One region of the Thermus aquaticus genome, then DNA from elsewhere that is predicted to be linked to it. Evidence: riboswitches for the same ligand, from Rfam matches in the RefSeq annotation. Region 1 holds a riboswitch; the other holds the start of a gene.
What was found. A riboswitch is a leader RNA that binds a small molecule or an ion and turns the genes downstream of it on or off. The one in region 1 is predicted to bind cyclic di-GMP.
Positions count from the first base shown of each region.

Region 1 (6,472 bases):
AGCCCCTCCGCCCGGTAGCCCCTAGGGGCCACGGGCTCCACCCGGTAGGTTCCCGGGGGCACCACCGCCCGGTTCCCGCAGGCCACGAACACCCCCACTTCCCCCACCAGGTAGGCCCCCTGGCCCGAACCCTCGCACCGGAGGCGCACGGCCCCCGCCGGGGTGAGGGCCACCCGGTAGGGGCCTTCCCCGGGGCGGACCCGGACCTCCCCCGGCAGGGCCAGGAGGCCCGGGGGTGGGTCTATCCGCAGGGCCTCCCCCTCCCGGCGGACGTAGAGGCGGAAGCGCCCCTCGGCATCGGTGACCGCCTGGCCCCTCCTCCCCCCTACCCGGGCACCCGCTACCGGCTTCCCCAGGACCTCCACCCGCCCCTCCACTGGCGCTTCCTCGTACCCGCCCAGGGCCAGGGTAACGGGTTCGGGCACGGGGAGGCGGAAGGCGTAGCTCCCTGCCAGGGCCAGACGAAAGTCCCCGTCGTACCGCCCTTCCAGCCTCAGGGCGTAAGGGCTATCCCGCCACTCCAGGAAGAGAAGCGCCCTCCCCGGGCTCAGGTCCAGGCTTCCCGAAAGCGCTCCCTCCCGGTACCCCAGGCCGAGGCCAAAGGAGGCCTGGGGCAGGAGGCTCCCCCGGAAGGCCAGGGTGAAGGGGGAAAGGGGGTAGGCCAGGGCGAAGCCCAGCTCCGGCCCTCCGGCGTACCCTCCCTGAAGGGCGTAGGTGAGGTTCATCTGGGGTGTAGGGGCCCCAGAGCGACCGGAGAGGGTGCCCGTGTGGGCCATCCGCAGGGAAGGCCCCGCCGGGCCGTACCCCGCCTCGCCCCGCCACCCTCCCCAGGCCAGGCCCCCGTAGAGCCCCCCTTCGTAGCGGGCGTAGAGGTAAAGGTCCCCGTGGCGTTCCAGGCGTAAAGAGGCTTCCGAAAAGGACCGGAAGGTCCAAGGGAAGTTAGCCCCAAAGGTGTAGGTGCCGTCGGCGTAGCCCAGGGCGAGGGAGGTGGGGGAGAGGCGCAGGCGGTAGGTCTCTCCCGGCGTGTAGGTCCATTCCAGGGCCCAGGGGTAGGCCAGGGAGAGGGCGTGGGGGCCTTCCCGGTAGCCCACCTCCCCCCCCAGGGTGGGGAGCAGGCTAAGCCGCCCGCTCCAGGGCCCCGTGCGCAGGGCGAGGCGCAGAGCGTCCGTCCCCCCCAGGAACCCCACCCCCACCTCCCGGGAGAGGGGGCCCTCCAGGGAGAGGCGGAAGGCGGGAGGGCCCTGGCCCAGGCTTCCCTCCAGCCGTCCCTGGAGGGCGTAGGGGAGGGGGCTTCCCCCTTCGGGGAGGACCTGAACGAGGTAGAGGGCCCGCTTCTCCCCGAAGAGGAGGGCCAGCTTCAGGAGGCCGAAGCCAGAGAGGGAGAGCGCCACCTCTCTTTCCTCCCCCGGGGCCAGGGTGAGGCTCACAGGGCTAAGGTTCACCTCGCTCCCCTCGGCTTGGGCCAGGTGGACCCTTTCGGCCACGTTCCCCCGGTTCCGGAGGAGGAGCCGGAGACTCCCTCCGTAGACCTCCCGGGGGACTCTCGCCTCCAGGTCCCTTATGGCCTCCACCTCCACCTTCTGGCAGACCTCCGTTCCCCCCCTGGGCCTGAGGCACACCCGGTAGGAGCCCGGTGGGGCCTCCTTGGGAACCTCCACCACCACGAGAAAGGGTCCCTCCCCAGGGCTCGGCGTGAGGAGGAGGGGGAGGTCCGAGGCTACCTCCACCTCCCCAGGGGGTAGGCCCAGGAACGGGAGGACCAGAACCTCCCCGGGCCTCGCCGCCAGGGCCAGGGAGAGGAAGAGGAGGGCGAGGATGGGGCGCATGGGATCAGTCACCCTGGACCTCGTACGTGAGGGTGAGGGCGCCTGTGGCGGGCAGGGGGGGGAAGAGGTCGTGGGGGCTGACCTCGACCCAGTAGTAGATGTGCAAGGTGGCGGTGGTGTTCCTCCGTATGTCGGCGAGGCGCCGGTTGTAGGGGACGGCGGAGAGAAGGGTGGGCGTGGGCGCGAGGCTCGTGGCGTTTCCGGAGATGACCTGAACCATGACGTAGAGCCTCGAGGTCCAGTCCACGGGGAGGGAACCGGAAACGCCCGTCACCCGCAAGCAGAACCTCCTCCCCGCCCCGCAAAGCGTCCCTCCCCTTATCGGGTCCCGGTTTGGGGTCCGCACCGTGCAGGCCATCCGGTACACTCCCCCGGGCGCTCCCGTCACCGCCGTGGGGAGGAAGCGCATGGGACCCGTGCCGTCCAGGAGGAGGAGGTAGGAGGCCAGGTTGGCCACGTAGTAGGGCTGTCCCGCCACGGTGGCCTGGGTGAGGGAGCCGGGGGCGGAAAAGTCGTATAGCAGGTCCGTGGCGTCGCAGTTCACGCTCTGGCCCAGGGCCTCGGGAAGGAGGAGGGCGAGGAGGAAAAGGCTCAGGGCACGGCCCATACGCCCTCCGCTGCGTAGCGCCCGTAGGCGCTTTCCAGGATCAGGACCACCCGGTACCGCCCTGGGGGAAGGGGCGCTTCCGGCTCCAGGGCGAGCTCCCGGTATCCCCCGGGGAAGACGGGGAGCTCGGCGATGGGGAGGCGGGCCACCTCCTTCCCCTCCCCGTCAAAGACCCGGGCCTCCCCTGTGACCCTTTGGAGGACGTTCCCGGGGTTTTCCAGCAAAAGGGGAAGGGCCTTCCCCTCGCCCCCTACCTTGGCCCGGAGGGCGGGGCGCTCCGTTCCCCTCAGGGTGAGGTAGACGGCGAGGCCCAGGGAGGGGCTGGCGGTGATCCGGAGGCCTCCCAGGCCCGTGGGCCTGGGCCCTGCGGTGAAGACCACCAGGCAGGCCAGGGTGCCCTCGGCTCCGGGCGGGGCCTTCAGGGTGAGGCGGACTTCGGCGGTCCCCCTTGGGGGCACGGTGAAGGCCGTGGGGGTGGCGGTGAGGTGGGGGCAGAGGTTGCGCTCGGGGCTTTCCGCCACGTCCCCTTGGGGCGTGAGGGCGAAGGGCCTTAGGGCTACGCTGAGGGCTTCCTCCCGGTCCAGGCCGTTCCGCATCCGGACCACTTCTGTGACTTCTCCCCCAGGGGGCAGGACCAGCTCCAGCCGGGCGGGGGAGAGGGCGAGGTCCACCTGGGCCAGGGCCTGGGTCAGGAGGAGGCCCGTGAGGGCGACTAGGGGGCGCTTCATGGTTTCGTTTCCCCTTTTAAGCATACAGGCCGCTTCCGGCCTGGGCAGGAAGCGGCCACGGAAAACTCCTAAGGCCTAGGGCGAGGTGAGGAGGAGGTTGACGGTGATCTGTTGGTTGATGCCCGCGAGAGGAATATCGTCGGTGATGTCCATGGTGAAGAGGTAGTAGAGCTTGTAGACGCTCCTCCCCTGGCCGCCGCTACCGGCGTTGAAGAGGGTGAGAGGGCTTGCGGCCGTGATGGGGGTGGGGGTGGTGGTCCAGGAGGCCCCCTTGCCGCTCACCTTCTCGGCGAAGACCTTGACCCGGCCGTTGCCCAGGGTGAGGGTCCCGCTGATGGAGTCGATCTTCACCGTCCACTGAGCTCGGTTGGTGCGGACGGTCACCGTCCCGTAGTCCCCGAGGTCGTTCTCGGCCGCATCCCTGATGGACGTGGGGGCGAAGTCCTGGGTGCCGCTAGCGGTGTCCAGGAAGGTCAGGTAGGCGGCCCAGGAGGCCTTGGTGTAGGGAGTTCCACCTATGGTAACCGTACCCGATGCGCTGGCATCGCCAAAGTCGAACAGGTAGTCGGTGGCGTCCAGCGTGAGCTGGAGGACGGAGGGGATGTTCACGGTGACCTTGGGGCTAGCGGTCTGCGCCAGGCTCAGGCTTGCCAGAAGGGCCATGAGGGCAACCAGCTTCCTTTTCATCTCTGCACCTCCTAAAGGGCTTTAGGGGCCGGTTGCGCCACTGGCTCCCCCTCGGCCCATGGCGCCCATCTTGGGCTCGAGGGTTCATCGCCTCCCCTCAGAGGACAATATTACAGGGCCGTGTGAAAGCCGTGTGAAAATGCGAGGCCAGCCCTTAGCATAAGGCCATGGAGGCCCCGAACCCCTCCCTGGAGGCCTGGCCCAGGCCCCGCCTGGTGGTGAGCGCCTGCCTGGGCTTCGCCGCCGTGCGCTACTCGGGAGAGCTGATCCCCGACAAGGTTGTGGCCGCCCTGAAGGCGCACGTGGACTTCGTGCCCGTCTGCCCCGAGGTGGAGATCGGCCTCGGGGTGCCCAGGCCCACGGTGCGCCTGGTGCGGGGCGAGGATGGGCCCAGGATGGTCCAGCCCAAGACGGGGGAGGACCTGACGGAAAGGATGCGGGCCTTCAGCCGGGCCTTCCTCTCCGGCCTGGGGGAGGTGGAGGGCTTCATCCTGAAAAACCGCTCCCCCACCTGCGCCCTCAAGGACGCCAAGGTCTACGCCTACGCCGACCAGGGGGGCGCCGTGGGCCACGGGCCCGGCCTCTTCGCCCAGGCGGTGATGGCGGCCTTTCCCCTCCTGCCCAAGGAGGACGAGGGGCGGCTCACCAGCGCCCGCGTCCGGGCCCAATTCTTCACCCGCATCTTCGGCCTGGCCCGGCTTAGGCGACTTGGGGACCTGGGCGAGCTCATGGCCTTCCACGCCCGCTACAAGCTCCTCCTCATGGCCTACAGCCAGAAGGAGACCCGGGCCCTGGGCCGGCTTCTGGGCGAGGCCCGGGGGAAGGCCTTTCGGGAGGTGCTTCGGGCCTACGAGGAGGGCTTCCTCAGGGCCACGGAAAAGCCCTACCGCCTGGGGGCCATGGCCGATGCCCTTCTCCACGCCTTTGGCTACTTTAAGAAGGGCCTAAACGCCCGGGAGAAGGCCCACTTCCTGGACCTTTTGCTGGACTTCCGCGAGGAGCGGGCGCCCCTCGAGGCCCCCCTGGCCCTCCTCCATTCCTGGGCGCTCCGCTTCGGCCAGGAGTACATAGAAGCCCAGGCCCTCCTGATGCCCTACCCCAAGCCCCTCATGGACCTGAAGAGTTCCTGAGCGCCCCGCCGTGGCTAAAGCCCCGGCGAAGCCTCCACCTTTCCCCTGGCCTCCACTGGCCTCCTCGCCCCCACGGCGAAGAGGGCCGTGCGGAGCTCCTCCAGGTAGTCGGCTATCCAGGCCGCGGCGGCCTCAGCGCCCATGAGGGCGGGCCTGAGGAGGGGCCTGGCCACGGCCACCAGGTCCGCCCCCAGGGCCAGGGCCTTGGCGGCGTCCGTCCCCGTGTAGACCCCTCCGGAGGCGATGAGGGGCACCTCGGGGAGGACTTCCCGCACCTCGAGGATGGCCTGAGCCGTGGGAACGCCCATCTCGCAGAGCTCGGGGTGGCGGACCTCCCCGTAGCGCACCCACTCCTCCACCCTGGCCCAGCTGGTCCCTCCGGCCCCGGCCACGTCCACCGCCGCCAAGGGGAGGCCCTTTAGGGCCAAGGCCGCCTCCCGGGAGAGGCCGTGCCCCACCTCCTTGACCAGGACGGGAAAGGGGAGGGGGAGGAGGGCCCTAAGCCTCGCGAGAAGCCCCCTAAAGTCGGTGTCCCCCCGCTGCACCGCCTCCTGGAGGGGGTTCACGTGGAGGGCGAGGGCGTCGGCCTCCAGCATCTCCACCAGCCTGATGAGGTCCTCCCGCCCGTAGCGCCTCAGCTGGGCCAGGCCCAGGTTGGCGACGAGGAGGGCTTTGGGGGCCACCTTGCGCACCTGGAAGCTCCTCAGGGCCTCGGGGCGCTCCAGGACGATTCGGCCCGAGCCCAGCATCATCCCCACCCCCAGGGCCTCGGCGGCTTCGGCCAGGGCCAGGTTGATGCGCTCGCCGTTCTCCTCCCCGCCGGTCATGGCCCCGATCAGGAAGGGGGCCTTCAGGGTCTTACCCAAAAAGGGCGTGGTGAGGTCCACCTCGCTTAAGGCGAGGCCCGAGAGGGCCTGGTAGCGGAGGCGGAAGCGCTCCAGGCCGGTGGTGGTCTTCTGGAAGGCCACCTCCCCGTGGAGGCAGGCCTCGAGGTGCTTCCGCTTCCTCTCCAGCGTGCTCAAGCCCTGGCCTCCAGAAGCTCTTTGGGGGCCCGTTCCAGGCCCAGGTCGTGGGCGATGAGCCGGGCGGTCATCTTGGCCGACATCATCACGCTGGGAAGCCCCGCCCCCGGCTGGTAGCTCTGCCCCACCAGGTAGAGGCCCTTCACGTCCTCGGAGCGGTTGTGGGGCCGGAAGCTGGCCGTCTGCCACAGGACGGGCTCGGGGCCGAAGGCGTTGCCCAGGTGGCTATTCAGGGTCCACTGGAAGTAGTCCGGGGTGACGAAGTGGGTGTAGACCAGCCGGTCCATGAGGCCGGGCAGGTAGCCGGCCTCGTCCAGGTAGCGCAGGGCCTTTTCCAGGTACTCGGGGCCGATCCTTCCCCAGTCCAGGCCGCTTCCGTTGTGGGGCACGGGCACCAGGGTGTAGGCGGCGTGGTGGCCCGGGGGGGCCAGGGAGGGGTCGGTGAGGGTGGGGAGGTGGAGGTAGTGGGCGA
Region 1 is NZ_LHCI01000106.1:1,362,355-1,368,826, forward strand. Features, by position in the region: gene BVI061214_RS08395 (COG1470 family protein) at 1-1,826, opposite strand, end outside; gene BVI061214_RS08400 (hypothetical protein) at 1,831-2,433, opposite strand; gene BVI061214_RS08405 (COG1470 family protein) at 2,418-3,161, opposite strand; gene BVI061214_RS08410 (hypothetical protein) at 3,237-3,848, opposite strand; cyclic di-GMP riboswitch class II at 3,866-3,952, opposite strand; gene BVI061214_RS08415 (YbgA family protein) at 4,016-4,978, shown strand; gene fni (type 2 isopentenyl-diphosphate Delta-isomerase) at 4,993-6,000, opposite strand; gene crtI (phytoene desaturase family protein) at 5,997-6,472, opposite strand, start outside.

Region 2 (6,472 bases), 620 kb from region 1:
TCGCCGGGGGGGGCCTTGGGCCAGCGGATCAGGGCCTCGAGGGCCACAGGGGCCCCCGTGGCCAGGTCCACGATGGGCTGGTAGAGGAGGGTGAGCTCGCCCTCATCCCCGGCCAGGGCCTCCCGCAGGGCCTCCACCAGGGCCATCTCCCGGCGCAGGGCCTCCTGGAGCCCGGGCTCGTAAAAGGCCAGCCGGTCCTTGCCCTCGCCCTTGGCCCGGTAAAGGGCCAGGTCGGCCCGGGCCAGAAGCTCCCCCGGGGTGAGGCCGGGCTCCCCCAGGGCGATGCCCAAGGAGGTGGTGAGGTGAAAGACCCGCCCGCCCAGGGGCAGGGGCAGGCGCACCACCTCTAGAAGCCGCTCCGCCACCTGGACGGCCTCCTCCGGCTTGCGGAGCCCCGCAAGGAGAACGAGGAACTCGTCCCCGCCCTGCCGGGCCACCAGGTCCCGGGGCCTGACGGCGGCCCGCAGGCGGGCGGCCACGGTCCGGATGACCTCGTCCCCCGTGGCGTGGCCCTCCAGGTCGTTGACCAGCTTCAGCCCGTCCAGGTCCAGGTACAAGACGGCCACCCTGGGCTCCTCTTTTAGGGCCTGGGCCAGCTTCTCCAGGAAGAAGAGGCGGTTGGGTAGGCCGGTCAGGGGGTCGTGGAAGGCCAGGTAGGTCAGCCTCCCCTCCAGCTCCATCCTCCGGAGGAGGAGGCCCAGCTGGCTGGCAAAGGCCTGGGCCAGCTCCAGGTCCAGGGGGGTGAAGGCGTCCTCCCTCTCCAGGTTGTCCAGGTACAAGAAGGCCTTGCGCTCGCCGGAGAGGTAGACGGGCACCGCCAGAACGGCCTGGATCTCCCGCACCCTTCCCGCCTCCTCCATCACCCTTCTCCGCTTGGGGTCCAGCCGCCGGTTGAAGCGCTTGAGGTCCTTCTGGGTGAAGACCTGGGCCTCCCTGTGCCCGGTGAGGGAGAGAGGCTCTTCCGGGTGGAGCCGGACCTGGCGCAGGGCCTCCAGGTCGTACCCTTTGGCGGCCACGAAGTGGTAGTACCCGTCCTCCTTGAGGACGGCCACGCTCCCCGCCTGGGCGGCGGGCACCGTGTCCAGGGCGGCCTCGAGGATGAGGCCGAAGACGGACTCGGAAAACCCCTCGGCCATCAGGGTCTCGTAAACCCGGAGGAGGTTTTTGCGGAAGGCACTCCAGCGGGCCTCCCGCTCCTGGGCCAGGAGGCGCTCCCGAAGGTCCAGGCCGAAGGCCAGAACCTCTAGGACCTCCCCTCCCGGGCCGGGCACGGCCACCAGGGTCCACTCGGCGGGGGCCTCCCCAGCGGTGGTGGCCGTCACCGGCCGCCCCGGCTGGGCCAGGGGCGCCTCCAAGGGCAGGGGAAGCCCCTGGGGGAAGGCCTTTTTAAAGGCGAGGTTGGCCCATAGGCGTCCGCCTTCTGGGCTCATGCGGGCCACGTAGAAGGGGGAAAGCTCCAAGAGGCGTTCCGTGAAGCGGTGGACCTCAAAGAGGTCCAGGGTGCGGGCCAGGGCCTCAGCCACCTCCCGGAGAAGGGCTTCCTCCTCGAGGGTGAAGGCCCGCTCCCTTTCGCAGTCGTCCACTCCGAGAAAGCCCCAGAGCCGCCCCTCCACCCGGATGGGGACCACCAGGAGGCTTTGGATCTCCTGGGCCTCCAGAAGGGGCCTTTCCTCCTCGGGGAAGGTCCTTACCGCGCCTCCGATGGCTTCGCCCCGCAGAAAGGCCTCCAGCCAGCGGCCGTAGCCCGCTTCCCGCACGGGCAGGCGTTGCAGGCTGGGGTTCTGGATCTGGGGCGTGACGTGGGGGCCCGCCCACTCGGCCAGCTGGGAGGCGTACCAAAGCCCGTCCCGCTCCTCCAAGCGGAAGAGGTAGGCGCGGTGGGCCTGTAGGGCCTTGGCCAGGGCCCTGAGGGCCTCGGGAAGCCCCTGAAGGCCCTGCCGCAGGAGGGGCAGGACGGGCGAGGACCGTGAGGGAGTTCGGGTCCAGTCCATGGCCGAATCCCCTCTAGTTTACACCTAAGGGGGTGTGGTTTCTAAGAAATCCCCGCCAGGGCCACCTTGAGGCGCACCCGGCTCCCCGGGGGCACCTCCAGGGTGAGGGTCAGCCTGCCCCGGCCCGAGAGGACGTGGGTGCCCGCCTGAAGGGACAGGTTGGCCAGAAGGGCCTGGCCCTCCACCTCCACCCTAAGCTCCCACTGGGTGTTGGCCACGAGCCTGAGGGTGTGGACCCCGGGCCCAAGCTCCAGTGCGGACACCATAGGCCCTTCCACCTCCGCCAGGCGGAGCCCCACCACGGCGGGGATGCGGATGCCCACGCCGACGCTGGCGGCGCTCTGGGCCGGGGCCACGCCCCCTACGAGGATCAAGAGGGCTAGGATCCACGTCCGCATGCCCACCTCCTTGGGGGAGGTGGCGCAAGGGTCGGCGGTATAGCCGTGCTATAGCGTCCGGCCGGTTGCGCCACTGGCTCCCCGTGTCCCTTGGCGCCCATCTTGGGTATCACGGTTCCTCGCCTCCGAACGCCCTAAAAAGCCTTAGGGCCAGGCTAGGCGCCTGGCCGACAGAGGGAAAGCAAGGAAAAGGTTTGGCTTTGCCCGCCCTCGGCCGGTTGCGCCACTGGCTCCACCTGTCCCAGGCGCCCAGATTGCAGGACAGGCTTCGTCGCCTCCGAGGTGCCTTTGGGGACTTCAGCGTCCCTAGCTCAAGGGTACACCTGCGGGCGGGTTTTGGCAAGGGGCGTTTAGGCCAAGACAGAAAGCCCCTGGGCCTTGGCCTGGTACATGCGGGTGTCGGCGGCGGATAGGAGCTCGTCCGTGGTCGTCCCGTCCTCGGGATAGGTGGCGAGGCCGATGTTGACCCCCAGGCAGAGGCCTTCCAGGCAGATGCCCTCAATGGCCCGGGCGTAGCGGAAGGCGGCCCTTACGGCCCCCTCCTTGCCCGTGTGGGGGAAGAGGGCGGCGAACTCGTCCCCGCCCCAGCGGAAGACCCGGTCCCCGTTGCGCCGCTCCTTGGAAAGGACCTGGGCCACGCGGACGAGGGCCAGGTCCCCGGCGGCGTGGCCTAGCCGGTCGTTGATGGCCTTGAACCCCTTCAGGTCCAAGACGGCCAGGGAGAGGGGGTAACCGTAGCGCTCGGCCCGCTTCAGCTCCTCCAAAAAGAGCCGTTCAAAGGCCCGGCGGTTGGGAAGGCCCGTGAGGGGATCGGTGAGGGCGGCCTCCTCCAGAAGCCTCCGGGTCCTGGCCTCGTGGAGGAGGGCGGCCAGGGGGGTGGCGAAGAAGCGGGCGGCCTCGAGGCTGTCCTCGCCAAAGGCCCGGGGGTCGTGGAGGTTGTCCAGGTTCAGGTAGGCCAGCACCTGGCCCTGGTAGGGGATGGGGAGGCAGAGGTTGGCCTGGATCTCCGTGGCCCTGCCCGCGCGGTCCATGACCTCCGGGGGGGCGGTCTTGTGGCTGATCTCGGCGATGGGGCGGGCCTCGGCGCTGAGGATCCGGGGCTCGCCCCTCTGGGCCTCCTCCTCTCCCAGGCCGTACCAGAGGAGCTGGTCCTCCGGCCGGAAGGCTACCCCCTTAAGCCCTTCCAGGTCGTACCCCACCGCCGCCCGGAAGCGGTAGACCCCCTCCTCCAGCACGAGGAGGCTCCCCGCCTCCGCCCCCGGCACCTGCCGGACGGCTTCCTCCAGGACCTCCTGGTAAAGGGCCTCCAGGGGCTTTTGCAAAAGCTCCTGGAAGAGGCGGTTCACCGCCTGGTGCCGCGCCTTCTCGGCCAGGCGTTCCAGGGCCAGGGCCAGGGTGCGGCTACAAAGGAGGAGGCTCTCCACCTCGGCCCTGCGCCAGGGCCGGGCCTCCGGCGCGCCCAGGACCAGGACCCGGCGGCTCCTGGGGCTTCCCGGGGAGGGCAGGGGGAGGGCGGCGAAGGTGCGCCAGCCCAGGGCCTGGAGGGCGGGAACCCCCTGGCTTTCCTCGGCGTAGCGGGCGGTGAAGAGGGGGCTTCCCGTCTCGTACACCCGCCAGGCGAGGCCCACCCCAAAGGCCAGGCCCTCCTCCAGCACCCGGAGGAGGCTTGCTTCCCGCACCCCGTGGTGGGCGAGGGCCTGCATCCGCGCTCCTCGGGCCTCCCAGAGGGCCCCGGCCTGGAGGCCCAAGGCGGGCACCAGGAAGGCCAGGGCCCTCCCCGCCGCCTCTTCTTTGGTCCCGGCGCTTTGGAGCCTTTCGGAAAGCCCAGAAAGGAGGGTCCTCTCCTCCAGGTCCGCCAGGCGGTCCAGGTGGAGGCCCACCGCCTGGGCGAAGCGGGTGAGGCCCTCCACCTCCTCGGGGAGGAAGGGCTTTGGGCGCTCCAGGTTCAGCACCGCCACCACCTCGCCCCTTTCCCAAAGGGGCAGGGCCAGCTCGGCCAGGGTGGGGATGGAGGGGTCCGGGATGTAGCCGGGCTCCCGCCGCACATCGGGGATGTAGAGGGGCTTGCCCTCCCGGAAGGCCCGGCCCACCACGCCGCTATCCGGGATCCAGGCCAGGCTCATGGGCGGGTGGGTGGCGAGAAGGCTAAACCCCCCTTCGGGGGCGGGCACCCAGACCCCCACGTGCCCCCCCTCCCCCAGGGCAAGGAGGCGCTCGGGGAGGCTCTTGAGGAGGGCCTCCCGGTTTGGGGCCTGGGGGAGGGCCTCGAGGGCCTCGGCGATCAGGCGCTGGCTTTTGGCGAGGGCTTTAGCGCGGCGGTGAGCCCGCCGCAGGCTTTCCCCCACCTGGTGGGCCAGCAGGGCGGAGAGGAGGAGGAGGGCCAGGGCCATCGGGTTAAACCCCGGGAAAAGGAGGAGGACCAGGGTGGAGAAGAGGGCGGCCAGAAGCCCCCAGGAGAGGCCGTAGACGCTGGCCACCACGGCCACGGCGATCATGAACCAGGGGAGGATGTAGGGGTCGCTGTAGCCCAAAAAGCCCGCCAAAAGCCCCACCAGGAAGGAGGCCAGGGCTATGGCAGGATAAGACAGGGCCATGTTTGGCCTATGCTGACCCAAGCCTTTCCCGGGCGCTAGGGGGTGGGGGCCAGGGCCAGGTGGGCCAGGGCGCGGCCCGCCGCCCTCCTGCCGGAGCGCACCACCTCGGGAAGGCCCACGCCCTCCAGGTAGTTCCCCGCCAGGAAGAGCCCGGGGGCCTTGAGGAGGGCCATCTCCAGGCGGTCAAGCCGCTCCAGGTGCCCCACCCGGTAGCCGGGCATCCCCTCGGGGAAGCGGAAGACGAAGGTGTGGCTCGGACGCACCTCCTTCCCGAGGAAGCGGCGGAGGTCCTCCAGGGCGATTTTGGCCAGTTCGGCCTCGGAAAGCCCCGCCGCCTCGCCCGAGAGATAGGCCCGGACCAGGCTATGGCCCTCGAGGGCCCGGCCCTCCCACTTCTGGTGGGTCCAGGTGAAGCCCCGCACCCGGAACCCCTCCCCTTTGGCGATCAGGAGGCCGTGCCCCACCACGGGAAGGGGCTCCGGGAAGGCCAGGCTCACCGTGGCCGCCGGGATGTGGGGGATGCCCTTTAAGAGGGCGGTGGCCTCGGGCAGGAAGGGCCTCAGGAGCCTGGCCGCCTGGGGGGCGGGGGTGGCCAGGACGAGGGCCTCGGCCTCCAGGACTCCCTTTGGCGTGTGGACCCGGTAGCGGCTTCCCAAGGGCTCCACCCCAAGGACCGGGGTGCCCGTGAAGACCCTTTCCGAAAGGGCCTCGGCCATCTTTCGGGTGAGGGCGGAAAGCCCCTCCCGGAAGGAGAAGAAGAGGCTACCCCCTTCCCGGCTTCCCCGGCTTTTTCTCTCCCGCATGGCCCCCAGGATCAGGCTCCGGTGCCGCCTTTCCAGCTCCAGAAGCTGGGGGAAGGCGGCTTTCATGGAAAGCTCGTCGGGCTCGCCCCCGTAGATCCCCCCCGCCAGGGGGGCCACCAGGGCGGCGAAGACCTCAGGGCCCAGGCGGCGCTCCACGAACTCCCTCAGGCTTTCGTCCTCCTTGTTGCCCCGGGGGAGGAAGAGGTCGTAGAGGGCGCGGAGCTTTCCCGAAAAGGAGAGGAGGGAGGTCCTGGCCAGGCCCCTCAGGTCCCCGGGCACCACCTGCAAAAGCCCCTCGGGCAGGGGGTGGGGCCGCCCCCCTTTCAGGATCAGGGCCGAGGGCTTTTGGGGGAGGGTGCCGATGGGCTCCAGGCCGAAGGCCTGGGCCAGCTCCAGGACCTCCTTTTTGTAGCGGACGCTGGCGTCGGGCCCGCCCTCCACCAGAAACCCCCCCTGCCTCAGGGTGCGCACCTTGCCCCCCAGGCGGGGTCTCGCCTCCAGGAGGAGGAAGTCGGCCCCGGCCTCCTTCAGGGCCAGGCCGGCGGCGAGCCCCGCCCCCCCCCCGCCGATCACGAGGACCTGAGCCACGCCGCCTCCACCAGGTCCTTGAGGACCTCTATGTAGTCCAGGTCGGCGTTGAGGCTCCGGGCCCTTAGGAGCCTCAGGCCCACCGCCTCCGCCGTGGC
Region 2 is NZ_LHCI01000106.1:1,978,802-1,985,273, reverse strand. Features, by position in the region: gene BVI061214_RS11485 (bifunctional diguanylate cyclase/phosphodiesterase) at 1-1,991, opposite strand, end outside; gene BVI061214_RS11480 (hypothetical protein) at 2,033-2,389, opposite strand; cyclic di-GMP riboswitch class II at 2,440-2,525, opposite strand; cyclic di-GMP riboswitch class II at 2,593-2,677, opposite strand; gene BVI061214_RS11475 (diguanylate cyclase) at 2,740-4,983, opposite strand; gene hemG (protoporphyrinogen oxidase) at 5,019-6,374, opposite strand; gene hemH (ferrochelatase) at 6,356-6,472, opposite strand, start outside.
Region 2: it holds a riboswitch for cyclic di-GMP, as region 1 does, so the genes downstream of both, BVI061214_RS11480 (hypothetical protein) here and BVI061214_RS08410 (hypothetical protein) in region 1, are expected to answer to the same signal.